2 regions of the Priestia sp. 3CA3 genome follow, and region 1 is predicted to be linked to the other one. Evidence: riboswitches for the same ligand, from Rfam matches in the RefSeq annotation. Region 1 holds a riboswitch; the other holds the start of a gene.

Region 1 (7,622 bases):
AAAAGGCAAGACGACGGCAATCATATTTGTTTTCCCTTTTGATAAGTGAACGGCATTAATGTTTTGTTCGTAATTAAGTTCTTGAATTACTTCTTCTACCAGACGGCGCTTTTCTTCTTTTACATACGGATGATGATTTAAAACCCGTGACACGGTCGAAACAGATACACCAGCTTTTTTTGCGATATCTCGGATATTTGTCATGTTTTCACCTTTTTCTCTTGCGCTGAAACGCGTTTCATACTTTATTCTCATTATAAAGTGAAAAAGCAATAAGCTAAACCCGTTACAATCATGTTTTTATTCACTTATATAAGGAGGTCATATCATGGGTATTTTATTATTCATTTTATTATGCGGAATTGAAATCGGAGGAGCGGCTTATGCACTTAAACAAAATGAGACACTTTGGAAGGAGCTAGATGAAAAAAAGCCGACTGATTTTTTCAAACAGTAAAAAACCCTTAAAAAGAATGTTCTTTTTAAGGGTTTGATATTACGCAGCTTCTTTAGATGATTTTGATTTTTTATTTAAACGAGGAAAGCCAATTACAATCGCAATGATACCGCAAACCGCTGTTAACATTGGATAGAATGTAAATGGAATAATCTCAACCGGTGAAACTTTAGCAAATCCTGCTGCGAGAAGCATTTGTGCACCGTAAGGGATAAGCCCTTGAACGCTGCATGAAAACAAGTCGAGCAGACTGGCTGATTTACGATTATCAATTGAATACTTATCAGAGATTTCTTTCGCTAACGGACCTGCTGTAATAATTGAAATCGTGTTATTAGCCGTGGCTAAATTGGTTAAACTTACTAATCCAGCGATACTGAATTCTCCGCCTTTTTTTGTTTGAATGCGTCGTGTTAATAGGTTCAATAAGAACTGAATACCGCCGTTATAGCGAATGAGTTCAACCATTCCGCCAATTAAAAGAGATAAAATAATTAATTCCGACATTCCGCCAATACCTTCCGTCACAGTTTTAGCAAGAGAAGAAAGCGTGTAGCTTCCGTCAGCTAATCCAATCACGCCGGCTAATACAATTCCTCCGGTTAAAATGCTTAATACGTTTGCACCAAATATGGCAGCAACGAGTACGCCGACATAAGGCAAGATTTTAAACCAGCTAAAATCTTTAATTTCTACTGATGACGTATTGCCTAGCGTCATTACAAGTAATAAAATCACTGTAACAATCGCTGCAGGAAGGACAATAAAAAAGTTTACTTTTAATTTATCTGACATATTTGTTTTTTGCGTACGAACTGCCGCAATGGTCGTATCAGAGATTACGGATAAATTATCTCCAAACATTGCACCACCAACAACAGCAGCAATTGCCAATGTAATGGATACATGCGCCTGCTCACTGATTCCTACAGCGATAGGCCCTAACGCAGCGATCGTTCCCATTGACGTTCCCATCGAAATTGAAATGAATGCGCCAATAACAAAGATTCCGACTACCACTAAGCTTTGCGGAAGTACAGAAAGCGCTAAGTTTACCGTTGAATCAACAGCTCCCATGCCTTTAGCGACTTGAGAAAAAGCACCTGCCAAAATAAAAATAAGTACCATAATAATGATATCAGGATGCCCTGCTCCTTTAGCAAAGCGTTCCACTTTTACATTAAGTGAATCTTTGCGGTTCATAGCCAGCGCCACAATGGCTGCAATGATAATAGCTACTAATACAGGCAGCTTATAAAAATCTCCCGTTATAATTCCTGATCCGACAAACAGGACTAAAAAGACGCCCAGCGGTAACAGCGCCCAGCCGTTTCCTTTTTGTTGTTCCATTCTTAACACCTCTTGTTTACGTAATAAAAAAAGACCTCTTCTTATTGATAAGAAGAGGTCTCTTATTTGTATCATAAGATTACCCTTCTCATCTTCCAAACGAAACATCGTCTGCTGGATTTGGCACCGCACTGCGTACAGCCAGTTGCCGAGACATCATAGGGCCAGTCCCTCCGTCTCTCTTGATAAGAAGTTTATAGTTGTTTTAAAAATAGTCTTTCACTACTGTAATCTCTTTTTATTTAATTGTCAAATGCTATTTTAGAAAAATATATAGTGTGAAAATTCTCACATCAATTAGCTACGTCACGTTTTAAAAACGCCACCCACGCTACGCCTATAAAGAAGACAAAGTGTGCAACTAAGATGAAGATTGAAAATGGAATTGTCATTCCGTCAAACATCGTCTTCATTCCGTCCATATACTGCACAAAGTTTGTGTTGGCGAACAGTAAAAATTTCCCCCACCATAGACCAAACTGCGATACTATCCCAGTTACTGCTTTCGCCCCAATACTTACGACAATAGCTAGACTTGAAGCAAGCGCGCTGTTTCTAAATAAAGACGACAGCATGAATGCGAACGTCATCATCATAAACGTTTCCATATACGCGCTGTCATACGTAAGCGTAATGTTTTTAAGCAGCTGCGCATCTCCTTCTAGACTGGCAAATCCAAAGAACAATGCTCCCCATACAAACGAAAAAAGCAAATAGCTCAGCAAGTAATACAAGCTAATTAAAACGAGCGTTATGTACTTGGACGTTAAAATCGTTGAACGTCTAGCAGGGCGAATTAAAAGAAGCTTAATGGTACCCGCTTCAAACTCTTTTGCAACCATTGATCCTCCAACAGCAAGCGCGAAAAATTGAACGAGGATCAGCATGCCTGCACTAAATGACAGGAAATTCAATATGTTGTCTTCCGTTCCTGCGCTGTTTGCTACTTTCTTCATTAAAAGAGCCATACAAAGAGTTAAGATGCCGATTGTAATAAACGTGACTTTTGTACTTCTTTTGTAAAACCATTTCATATGTTCATTTTGAATTAACTTAAGCATGGTGCTCTCCCTCCGTAACGGACATAAACGAATCTTCAAGCGTCTCATAAACAGGAGTGATTCGGTAGACTAAAATATCGCTGTCCACTAATTTTCTATTCACAGCTGGAATTTGTTCTTTCATAATCACTACATCAATACTATCGGATTTTATTGTTACTTGGAATTCTTGAGATAAAAGATCCGCTGCTTGTTGCACGTCAGATACTTCAAATTCTACATACATCCCTTGATCTTGACGATTTGGAGATAGATCTTGAACAGCTTTTAACTCGCCGTTTTGAATAATACCAACGCGGTCACATAATGCTTCCACTTCTTTTAATAAGTGGCTCGCGATTAAAATTGAAATACCTTCTTCCCTGCAGAGGGTTTGTAAATATGTACGAAATTCTCTCATTCCCGCTGGGTCTAGACCATTTGTTGGTTCGTCTAGTAAAAGCAATGCAGGCTTATGTAAAATAGCTTGAGCTACTCCTAAACGCTGTCTCATCCCAAGGGAATACGTCTTCACTTTTGCATGAATGCTGTTTTCAAGCTTTACTAGCGCAATCACTTCATCCAAGCGTTCTGCCGTGATCCCTTCATGCATATTCGCAAAGTGTTTTAAATTTTGATAGCCCGTCAGATAATCATAAAACTCAGGGTTTTCAATAATCGCTCCAATTGATTTCATAGCTGATGTAAACTGTTCTTTTAAAGGAAACCCATTGACGGTAATTGTTCCCTTTGTTTCTTTAATGAGTCCTACGACGGTACGAATGAGCGTTGTTTTTCCAGATCCGTTCGGACCAAGCAATCCGAAAATCTCACCGCGCTCAACCGATAAGGATACATCATGCAAAATGGTTTTCTTCCCCATTACTTTACTGACATGATCTACTTGTAGCACTGTTTCTGTCATCATGTACATCCTTTCTTTAATTAGCAATACGCCTTCTATTGTTTCTCTTTTTTAACTATTTGTCTACTATAACCTTATTTTTGGAAAAGCAGCCCATTCAAATCATTCGTATTATCCGCTTACATTTGATAAAATAAAATAAATTTTAGTTAGAGGAGGACTTCTACATAATGAACTTAACCGTATACCTTGCCGGGCAAATTCACGATAACTGGCGAGACGAAATTAAAAACCAAGCGGAACAATTAAACCTTCCCCTTACCTTTGTCGGTCCTATGACAGACCATGACCGCTCCGACAACATTGGAGAAGAAATTTTAGGAAAACAGCCTAATGCTGTCTTAAAAGATGAAGCTGCTTCTCAAATTAATAATTTACGCACACAGGTGCTCCTTAAAAAATCTGATGTGGTCATTGCTTTATTTGGTGAAAAATACAAACAGTGGAACAGCGCAATGGATGCGGCGACAGCCATCGCATTAGATAAACCGCTAATTTTGGTTCGCCCTGAAAAACTGCACCACCCGCTTAAAGAACTGTCAAACAAAGCCCAAGTTGTAGTCGAAACGCCAGAACAGGCTCTTCAAGCACTAGCTTATATTTTTGAATAATAAATTTAGAAAGCTCTCAGGTTATTCCTCAGAGCTTTCTTTCGTTTTGAACATAAAAGTGAAGCGTGAAGAGTCGTTTTTTAAACCGTCTATGTTTTTCATAGATTGTATCCGTATAGCTCGATAAAATGAAAAACAATGTATATTCAACAATTTCTGTTTCCCTGAATATATTAGTTTGTCACTCAGTGTTTTGGTGAATGCTAGAATAATCAAGCGTTACCGCTCAAAAAATCCCTTAAATGGTTGACGAGTGCTTAAAGTGTCGGTTACACTTTATGTTTGAAATATTGTATTCATATCGCTCTTATCTCAAAAGAATGGTATAATTTTATAGATATTGAATTTGGAGGACTGCTCATACATGATTACAGTTAGTAATGTAAGTTTACGATTTGGCGACCGAAAGTTATTTGAAGATGTGAATATTAAATTCACGCCTGGTAACTGCTATGGATTAATCGGCGCAAACGGTGCTGGAAAATCAACGTTTTTAAAAATTTTATCTGGTGAAATTGAATCTCAGACTGGTGATGTACATATGGGCCCTGGCGAACGCCTTGCTGTCTTAAAACAGAACCACTTCGAATATGAAGATCAAGAAGTTATGAAAACCGTTATTATGGGGCACGCTCGCCTTTATGAAGTAATGCAAGAAAAAGATGCTATTTATATGAAAGCAGACTTCACAGATGAAGACGGAATGAAAGCAGCTGAGCTTGAAGGTGAATTTGCTGAATTAAACGGTTGGGAAGCAGAATCAGAAGCGGCTATTCTTTTAAAAGGATTAGGTATTTCTGAAGATCTTCACGCCAAAAAAATGGCTGAACTAACGGGTAGTGAAAAAGTAAAAGTGCTTCTTGCACAAGCTTTATTCGGAAAACCTGATGTATTACTTCTAGATGAGCCTACGAATAACTTGGATATCCAAGCAATTCAATGGTTAGAAGAGTTCTTAATTAACTTTGAAAACACAGTCATTGTTGTATCACATGACCGTCACTTCTTAAACAAAGTATGTACGCACATTGCTGACCTTGACTTCAGTAAAATCCAAGTCTACGTTGGTAACTATGATTTCTGGTATGAATCAAGTCAATTAGCACAAAAAATGGCGTCAGATGCAAACAAGAAAAAAGAAGAAAAAATTAAAGAGCTTCAAGCCTTTATCGCTCGCTTTAGCGCAAATGCATCGAAATCAAAACAAGCAACGTCTCGTAAAAAATTGCTTGATAAAATTTCATTAGATGACATCCGTCCTTCTTCTCGTCGTTACCCATACGTGAACTTCACGCCGGAACGTGAGATTGGAAATGACGTACTTCGCGTTGAAGGTTTAACAAAAACAATTGACGGCGTAAAAGTACTTGATAACGTAAGTTTTATTATGAATAAAGATGACAAGATTGCTCTTGTAGGCCGAAACGAACTTGCAAATTCAACATTAATGAAGATTTTAATGGGTGAAATGGAAGCAGACAGCGGTACGTACAAATGGGGTGTCACAACCTCTCAAGCCTTTTTCCCAAAAGACAACTCCGAGTACTTTGAAAACGGAGATTTAAACTTAGTAGACTGGCTGCGTCAGTATTCACCTAATGATCAAAGCGAAAGCTTCTTACGCGGTTTCTTAGGCAGAATGCTATTCTCTGGTGAAGAAGTGTTGAAAAAAGCCAACGTTCTTTCCGGAGGAGAAAAAGTTCGCTGCATGCTTTCTAAAATGATGCTAAGCGGTTCGAACGTTCTTTTACTAGACGATCCTACGAATCACCTTGACTTAGAATCAATCACAGCACTAAACAACGGACTTATCAGCTACAAAGGTTCAATGATTTTCACATCTCATGACCATCAGTTCGTTGAAACGATTGCGAATCGTGTGATTGAAATTACGCCAAACGGAGTAATTGACAAGCAAATGACGTACGATGAGTATTTAGAAGACAGCAACCTGCAAAAACAAGTAGCTAGCATGTACGCTTAATAAAAAATCCCCCCGTTCTTTAAAGAACGGGGGGATTTTTTATATATGCACCTCTTGATTTAGCGATGACTTCGGAGAATACGTTAAAAACGCTAAGCTAGCCAACACTAGTGCTGCTCCGCATATGTTTACCAAAGTTAGAGATTCTCCTAAGAAAAAGACGCCAAGTAAAAAAGCGGTAACGGGCTCTGCTAACGATAACGTTACGGCGGTAGACGCTTGCACTGACTTAAGCGCTGTAGAAAATAATACATAAGCAATCGCCGTCGTAAGTATTCCTAAATGAAGAGCAATCCCCATTCCATTTAAAGAGACTAGCCAGCTCATATCGTACATAAACCAGCATGGTATCAGTAAAACGGCGGCGGCTGTGAACACAAGCGAAGCTCCTACTTGCGGATCAACATGCTGAACAATTTTTTTATTGACAGTCGTATAGCAAGCAAAAGACGCCCCTGCTCCTATCGCCATACCCAAACCTATCACGTCGATTTGAGTATCTTTTTTTAACAACAAGCAGCTGCACCCTATAATACCAGTAACCGTAGCAAGCAACCATTTTTTTGTAGGTTTCTTGCGGTACACTATGTAATCTAATACTCCTGATAAAACAGGCGCACTGCCAATTGCCACCATTGTGCCTACTGCAACACCCGTTTTAATGACAGCGGAAAAAAATAACGGCTGATAAGCGGCCATACTTGCTGCAGCAACCGCAAGAGGCAAAATAGGAAGACGTCTTACGTCCACATTCTTTCTTTGTATAAGACAAGCTGTAAGAAGCGATAGTCCCCCTACCGCTAAACGTACGGCTCCAATAGCCACGGAATGCGCTTCAGCAGATGCTAAAGCTTGGGCGGTTCCTGTTGTTCCCCACAAAACTGCGGCACATAAAATAAGTATTTTTGATAATGAAGTATTCATCGTTTCATCTCCTTTCTTTTATCATAGCTAAAAGAAAGAAAAAAGTTTTTCCGCTTTTATGATCTTATTTGTCTGTTTTTAAGATACTTCGATATTGCGTCGGTGAGACTCCTTCTTGTTTTGCAAACCATTTAGTGAATGAAGACAAGCTGTGATAGCCGACTTCGTGCGCAATATACGTTATCGAATAGCTGCTCTCTTTTAACAATTCTTTTGCTTTATTTAAACGTATACGCGCTACATAGCTTTGAGGCGAATAACCCGTTTTTTGTTTAAACCAAGCGGAAAAATAGGCAGGATGATAATTTTCCAGCGTAGCAAGACTTTCTAT
Region 2 (7,622 bases), on a different contig from region 1:
GAATTTCACTAAAAAGTTATTGATTGTTTCTTGCTTGAGGGTATGGTAGTTTGGAAGCTTTCCGCAGTAAATAATATCAGCATCACTTTTAGCATACTCCAGCAGGTCCTTATTCACTAAACGATCATATAAGATAACATCTGCTTGCTGAATTGCTTTCAACCCTTTTAATGTAATTAAATCTGGATCTCCTGGTCCTGCACCGACTAGATATACTTTCCCCATGAATGCCTTTCACCCTTCCATCATTTCCACGTCTCCGCAGCGCTCCCAAATTTTAATTTGAATTAGAACAGCGGACAAAGTCCGCTGTCATTTAGATGAATTTTCGGTTAGATAAATATTCAATAACAGTTTGTACACATTCTTCTACAGACTGTGTGCTTGTATTAATTGTTACTTCAGGATTAGCAGGTGACTCATAGGGAGAATCAATTCCTGTAAAATCACGGATTTCTCCGCTTCTTGCTTTTTTGTAAAGGCCTTTTGGATCTCTTTTTTCACATTCTTCTAACGGACACTCTACGTATACTTCCAAAAATTCATTCCCCTCTAAGATCTCACGCACTTGAGCGCGATCTTCTTGGAATGGAGAGATAAATGCTGTTAGTACCACTTGACCGCTGTCTACGAACAGCTTAGAAACCTCACCGATACGGCGAATATTTTCTGTACGATCTTCAGCAGAAAACCCTAAATTCTTGTTTAAGCCAAAACGAACATTGTCACCATCTAATACATAATTGCGAATATTTTTATCAAAAAGCGCTTTTGCCACTGCGTTTGCTACGGTAGATTTACCTGAACCCGAAAGGCCCGTAAACCATAATACAAAACTGTGATGATTATTTTGCTCGCGTCTTTCCTGTTTTGTAATTCCAGCATCATGCCACGTAATGTTTGTTGATTTACTCACTTCAACCGCTCCTTATTTTGAAGATACTTTTTGTTTTGCTAATCCCTTAATTAACACTTCAATTACTTCTTTACGGCTGAATGTGCTTGGTGGCACTTCTCCGTTACGAAGCATTTCACGTACCTTGGTACCAGATAGAATCATATGATCTTCCTTGCTGTGAGGGCATGTTTTCGTTGATGCCATCGCTTCACACTTCTTGCAGTAGAAGCTGTGTTCAAAAAATAAAGGTGTAATTCCTAATTCATCTGCCGTAAAGTTACTGAAGATTTTTTGTGCATCATATGTTCCGTAGTAGTCACCAACACCAGCGTGGTCACGGCCTACAATGAAATGCGTGCATCCAAAGTTTTTTCGAACCATTGCATGGAAAATAGCTTCTCTAGGTCCAGCATAGCGCATTGCAGCAGGGAAAACTGCCAAAGCTACACGATCGCTAGGATAATAGTTCTCTAAAAGTACTTCATAACTTTCCATACGGATATCTGCTGGGATATCATCTGACTTTGTTTCTCCTACAAGTGGATTTAAAAACAGGCCGTCTACAATTTCTAATGCTGTTTTTTGAATATACTCATGCGCACGGTGAACAGGGTTACGAGTTTGGAATCCAACAACCGTTTTCCAACCGCGCTCTTCAAATGCTGCTCTTGTTTCAGTTGGATCTAGGTAATACTTTTCAAAACGCGTTTTAGGTGTACGTTCTACAAGTACGATTGGACCTGCTACATATACATTTGGGCGTTCCATCATTTTCTTCACACCAGGGTGGGCAAGTTCTGCTGTGCGGTACACATTTTCCGCTTCTTTTTCTTTATTTGGCGTATATACTTCAGAAACTTCTAAAACACCATATGTCACACCGCTTTGAACTAGTTTTACTTTGTCGCCAATGTTTAATTCTTTAGCCTGCTCTTCTGTTACGGGAAGAGTAATAGGAATACTCCATACAGTTCCATCTGCTAGACGCATATTTTCAACAACTGATTGATAATCTTTTTCTCCTAAAAACCCCGTAATTGGGCTATAAGCACCAATTCCAATTAGTTCTAAATCGCTTAGAGCCATGTTGTCTACTTCAATTTCTTTTGTTAGTGACGTGTAGTCATATGTTGGTTGATATAAATTAATTAATTCTCCACCGTGTGCTTGAATTGTTGTCATTTTGTAAAATCCTCCTTAAGTAATTAACACAATATAATAAAAAGCACTTGAATCACGCAGTCATTTTTTCTTTTTCCGACTGCAGGCTTGCTCTTTTTCTTCTAGTCGTTCTAGCTAAGCTTAGAATACCTCCTGTAGCAATACATCCACTAGCTAGCACCACAAATGAATATAAGTCGCTTTCAAGTACTAATTTCACAAGAACATATGAGATTACGAGTGAAAATACAGGGGATACCACCCAAACCTTTAACATTTGAATGACCACTTCTCGCTGTTCTTTCGTAAATCCCGTTTTCGCTGCGCCTATTCCAATAATAGAAGACGTAGTGACCTGTGTAAGCGGTACTGGCAAACCAAACAGTGAAGCGACTGTAACAAGAGAAGCACCAGTACCCGAGATAATACAGCCTTCTCCTACAGAATAGCGAGTAATTTTTTTTCCGTTTGTTTCAATAACTCGGCCTCCTAGTAAAAGAGCTCCGAGCGCCACCGCCAATCCTCCTGCTATGACACCCGTTGTAGCATCCATTAATCCAGCTCCTACTAGAGGACCGACAGCATTTGCCACATTGTTCATTCCAGCTGAGAAGGCTTCAAAGAATCCCGTTGCAATAACTAAAATCGTTAAAACTCTTTTCCACTTTCCCTCTGCTTCTTTTTTATGCGCTCTGCGCTTTATCAATTTCCCAATCAAAAAAGCAATAACAAATGAAACTAGCGGAACAATAATCCAAAAAGACATGACAATTAAAAGTTTTTCTACATACAGAGATTGATAAGCTACCCCTACTCCAACAACTGAGCCAACTGTTACTTCACTTGTTGATAAAGGGATACCAATCAAATTCGCGAAAAAGAGTGACAGCGTTGCAGCAGCCAGAATGATAATAACTAATTCTACTGACAGCAGTTTTTCAGGTATGATACCTGAACTGATGGTTTTTACCACCTCACCGCCTCCGGTAACAGCTCCGAGCACAATTCCTACAGCACAGATGAACAGGGCCACTCTTCGCTTTTTAATTGCACCGGAGCCGTATGAAACGCCCATAGCAGCTGCTGCACCGCTTGCCCCAATATTCATTGCAAAAAAAAGCGCAATGATAAAGGCAACATATAAAAGCATCATTTATTCAGCTCTTTCGTATTTAAGATTCGTGTAATCCGCACTCCACTTTTTGTGTACCTGCCCATCTTCCTGAACGTAAATCGTCTACATTATAGGCAGGTGCGGTACAGGGCTCACAGCCGATACTTGGGTAGCCTTGATCATGAAGTTTGTTGTATGGCAAATCATGCTTATACACATAACGCCAAATTTCTTTCCATGACCAATGAATTAACGGACAAACTTTCACCTTCTTGAATTTCTCATCTTTATTAAAATAATTCGTGTTGGCACGAGACTCAGACTGCTCACGTCTCAAACCGGAAATCCACGCATCATAAGGAGCAAGGGATTCTCTTAGCGGAATGATTTTTCGAATTTGACAGCATAGGTTAGGCTGACTCTTCCAAAGCTCATCTCCATGTTTTTCAGCTTGTTCTGCAAGAGTTAAATCCGGCTTTTTCATATGAATACGTAAATCAGGGAAGCGTTCTTTAATTGCATCAATCACTTCATATGTTTCTTTAAAATGAACCCCTGTATCTAAAAAGACAATTTCAGCATCTTTTTTCACTTTTGAAATTAAATCAATTAACACGATTCCTTCGATCCCAAAGCTTGACGCATAAATAATTGAATCTCCATAGGTATCATACGCCCACTGCAATGCTGAAAGGGCTCCTTTTGTTTCATCTTTACTGTCGAACTCTGGAAATGTATCGCTCCAGTTTTCGTACGTATATAAGTCTGCCATTTTCTCCACTCCAATTCTTAGTTATCCGCGTTATCCAATAAAAAAAGACGGTTTTACCCACTAGAATTGGATAAAACCGCCTCTAGTGTGTCTAGTCAGCGAAACTATTTAATTCTTACTTTGCTTCGGCGTGTTCAAAGGTTTGTTTTAAGTCGGGGGTTTACAGTCATCGTTGTCCCTCCTCAAAATATCTCTTGCGCTATATCAAAATAAAAAGTCTTCCGTATTGAAAGACTGGGTAGGCAATAATTTTCACCTTATCTTTCAAAATGATACACACTTTGCTGGAATTAGCACCTTGCTAAGCAGGTTGCCGGGGTTCAGCGGGCCAGATCCCTCCACCACTCTTGATAAGCATTTTTTAAAAATTTTAGCATATTTAGAATATTTGTCAACATTAAAAATTATATATCCGATAAGAAAACTATACTTTAAATTCACAGAAATATCTATACTTTTATTTAAAACAACATATGTAAATTTAACCCAAATGTGAACATATCAGTTTATAAAACGCTTTCTTTTTTCCCCGACTTTTTATGTTCTCTTGCTAAATAAAATGCAAAATCTCTCTATAAAATTAATAACGGATTTATGAGCTTTACGGATAATTCACCCACATTAGCACACATTACAGATAACACTGACTGACAGATAGGAGCTATATAAGATGGAGAGACAACCCTTTCAATTAGACGATACAATTAAAAATAATGTGCGAACATATTTACAGCAGATTTCAACTGAAGCCTCTAATTTAATTAAACATTTAGACACGAGTGATCATTGTATTTTATGTGATTTTGAGGAGATGAGAAGGTTATTTCAAGATGTTCAAGCTACGGCCGCCTCTTATTACTTGCGTCATTACTTATCGCCTTATACATTTGAATACGCTGCTCTGTCCCTAGCTATTCATAACCTCTCTGAGAAACGTCACGGCGCTTTAATTGTCATTGAACGGGAACAAAATGTTGATCCTCTTATTCAAAAAGGAATGCCTATTCAAGCTCCTGTCAGCGCTACGCTAGTTGAGACACTGTTCTATCCAGGGACACCCTTACATGACGGAGCCGTCCTAATTAGAAATAATCAGCTTATTTCAGCTGCTAATGTTTTACCTCTCTCGTCTATTATTTCAACGAACAAAAAGTTGGGAACACGTCACCGTGCAGCAATTGGAATGTCGGAAAAATCGGATGCATTAATTTTAGTTGTATCTGAAGAAACAGGTAAAATTTCGTTTGCTCTTGATGGAAGCCTCTACCCTATTCACTCCAGCAAAAATATGATTTAAGAGCCCTTTCCTGATAAGCAGCCCTATCTTGACTTATCTATCCTTTCTCTTTAATATATTTCATAGTTTTTACATACTATAGATACGGGTGATGCATATGGCAATTTTAAAATTTGAACATGTAGGCGTTCAAGTAAAGGATATAGAAGAATCTATTGAGTTCTATACACAAAAAGTGGGATTGGAGCTCATCGAAACACTACCACATACCGATCCGTCTTTGAAGCTAGCTTTTCTAGGTTTAGAAGGCAATGTAATCGTAGAGTTAATTCAAGGGTATAACTCAAGCTTACCTAGTGAAGGTAAAGTTCATCATTTTGCGCTGGCAGTAGATGGAATTGAAGAGGAGTTTGAGCGTTTAAAATCAGCAGGCGTTTCATTTGTGGAAGAAAACATTGTAACTTTGCCAAATGAAGCAAGATACTTATTTTTCTACGGTCCAGACAAAGAATGGATTGAATATTACGAAGTAAAAAGATAAAGATATCTTATACCTTCAGTGAAAAATGGTCATACTGTGGCTATGACTAATCACTGGAGGTTTTTTTATGATGGAATGGCTATTATTCCGACTTTTTCGTCGTTCTATTTTAGTGCGGCTTCTTTTTATTATCGGCTGCCTTGTTTTACTTTTCGGCATGCTTATACATTTCCTAGAGCCGCAAACGTTTGGGAATGTGTTTGAAGGAATTTGGTGGGTTATTATTACAATCTCTACTATAGGATACGGTGATTTTGCTCCCACCACTACGATTGGAAGGTTAGCTGCAATTATTTTAGTCCTGGTTGGAACGGGATTTATTACTACTTATTTTGTCACGCTTTCTAAAATTGCTGTTTCCGCTGAGAGCGCTTATTTGGAAGGGAATTTAAAGTTTTATGGAAAAGATCACTTCATCGTTGTGGGGTGGAATGAGCGCGCCAAACTCGTGCTAGAGTCTTATCGCGACGCATTTCATAAAGAAGACATTGTTCTTATCGACGACTCTCTGACTAAAAACCCCATGATCTGTGATCGCGTTCATTTTATTAAAGGAAGTCCCTCTCACTATGAGGTATTAGAACTTGCCAATGCTCGGTGCGCAAAAAAAGTGCTGATTACTGCCGATCAGCATAAGACAGAAGAATATGCAGACATGAATACGATTGTTACGCTAGTCGCTCTGCAAGGATTGAACCCTTCTATTTACAGCATCGTTGAACTGTTAACAAAAAAGCATATTCAAAATGCGCAAAATTTGGGGGTAAATGAAATGATTAAAACAAACGAGTTGATTAGTCAGGTCATGTACGAACATATTTTTGTGAAAAAATTAGAGAGTTTAAGAAAAGAATAATCCTTTCAATTATTGAAGCAGCGCCTCTTCTGCCTCTCTAATTAGCTCTTCTCCTAAGCTGATATACTTTTCTGGAAATGAAGCGTCTGCGTCTTGGGGTTCTGCAAACTGGTTAAATGAAGCACCCACGTTTCCATTGTGAACATTGTCATCTAAGCCAATTTGATACTTATGTGAAAGTAAAAATGGCGTACCAATCTGTACGGTTGTTCCTTTAGAATCCAGTTCTCCATTCGTAGCTGTAAACGGGATGCGTAAAAACTGATAGCCGACTTCATCATTCATCTTATAGTCGAATGAACCATGATCATAATCCCAATTTCCTCCAATGTTATACCCAAGCGGCTTAAGCGTTTTTTCTAATTCATAAAGCTTGAATAATGTGCCGTCTAATCTTGAAGATAATTCAATCATCTTATCCCTCCTCTGTTTTAACATGTCCTTTTTCCAGCTTTTTATCCTTTATCTCAAAAGCAAAAAAGTTCACCTTCTAACAAGAAGGTGAACTTTTTATTTATTTCAAACGCTTTTCTAATTCTGCTTTTTTCTCTTCAAAACCAGGTTTTCCAAGAAGAGCAAACATATTTACTTTGTATGCTTCTACTCCCGGCTGATCAAATGGGTTTACGCCTAATAAATAGCCGCTGATTGCGCATGCTTTTTCGAAGAAATATACAACATATCCAAATGTATACTCATCTAGCGCTGGAATGTTCACAACTAAGTTTGGAACGCCTCCGTCTGTGTGAGCAAGCATTGTACCTTGGAACGCTTTTTTATTTACAAAGTCAACTGTTTCACCAGCTAAGTAATTTAGTCCATCTAAGTCCGCTGCATCTTCTTCAATTGTTAGCTCATGACGAGAATCTTGAACTTGTACAATTGTTTCAAAAATATCGCGACGACCTTCTTGTACATATTGACCTAAAGAATGAAGATCCGTTGAGAAGTTAGCAGATGAAGGGTAAATACCTTTTTGGTCTTTTCCTTCACTTTCACCAAATAACTGTTTCCACCACTCAGCAAAGTACTGAAGAGCTGGC

Evidence for each region. A riboswitch is a leader RNA that binds a small molecule or an ion and turns the genes downstream of it on or off. The one in region 1 is predicted to bind S-adenosylmethionine.
Region 2: linked by a shared signal. The riboswitch ahead of AC1VNJ_RS18495 (phosphoadenylyl-sulfate reductase) and the one ahead of AC1VNJ_RS24940 (Na+/H+ antiporter NhaC family protein) in region 1 are both predicted to bind S-adenosylmethionine.

Annotation. Positions count from the first base shown of each region.
Region 1 is NZ_JBXENJ010000017.1:24,906-32,527, forward strand. Features, by position in the region: gene AC1VNJ_RS24930 (LacI family DNA-binding transcriptional regulator) at 1-204, opposite strand, end outside; gene AC1VNJ_RS24935 (hypothetical protein) at 329-457, shown strand; gene AC1VNJ_RS24940 (Na+/H+ antiporter NhaC family protein) at 497-1,807, opposite strand; SAM riboswitch class I at 1,893-1,999, opposite strand; gene AC1VNJ_RS24945 (ABC transporter permease) at 2,101-2,868, opposite strand; gene AC1VNJ_RS24950 (ABC transporter ATP-binding protein) at 2,861-3,772, opposite strand; gene AC1VNJ_RS24955 (YtoQ family protein) at 3,943-4,383, shown strand; gene AC1VNJ_RS24960 (ABC-F family ATP-binding cassette domain-containing protein) at 4,748-6,367, shown strand; gene AC1VNJ_RS24965 (DMT family transporter) at 6,407-7,291, opposite strand; gene AC1VNJ_RS24970 (helix-turn-helix domain-containing protein) at 7,356-7,622, opposite strand, start outside.
Region 2 is NZ_JBXENJ010000007.1:5,155-12,776, forward strand. Features, by position in the region: gene cobA (uroporphyrinogen-III C-methyltransferase) at 1-225, opposite strand, end outside; gene cysC (adenylyl-sulfate kinase) at 317-916, opposite strand; gene sat (sulfate adenylyltransferase) at 929-2,080, opposite strand; gene AC1VNJ_RS18490 (inorganic phosphate transporter) at 2,133-3,212, opposite strand; gene AC1VNJ_RS18495 (phosphoadenylyl-sulfate reductase) at 3,232-3,945, opposite strand; SAM riboswitch class I at 4,200-4,302, opposite strand; gene cdaS (sporulation-specific diadenylate cyclase CdaS) at 4,616-5,242, shown strand; gene AC1VNJ_RS18505 (VOC family protein) at 5,340-5,723, shown strand; gene AC1VNJ_RS18510 (potassium channel family protein) at 5,791-6,579, shown strand; gene AC1VNJ_RS18515 (YugN-like family protein) at 6,589-6,993, opposite strand; gene AC1VNJ_RS18520 (glucose-6-phosphate isomerase) at 7,094-7,622, opposite strand, start outside.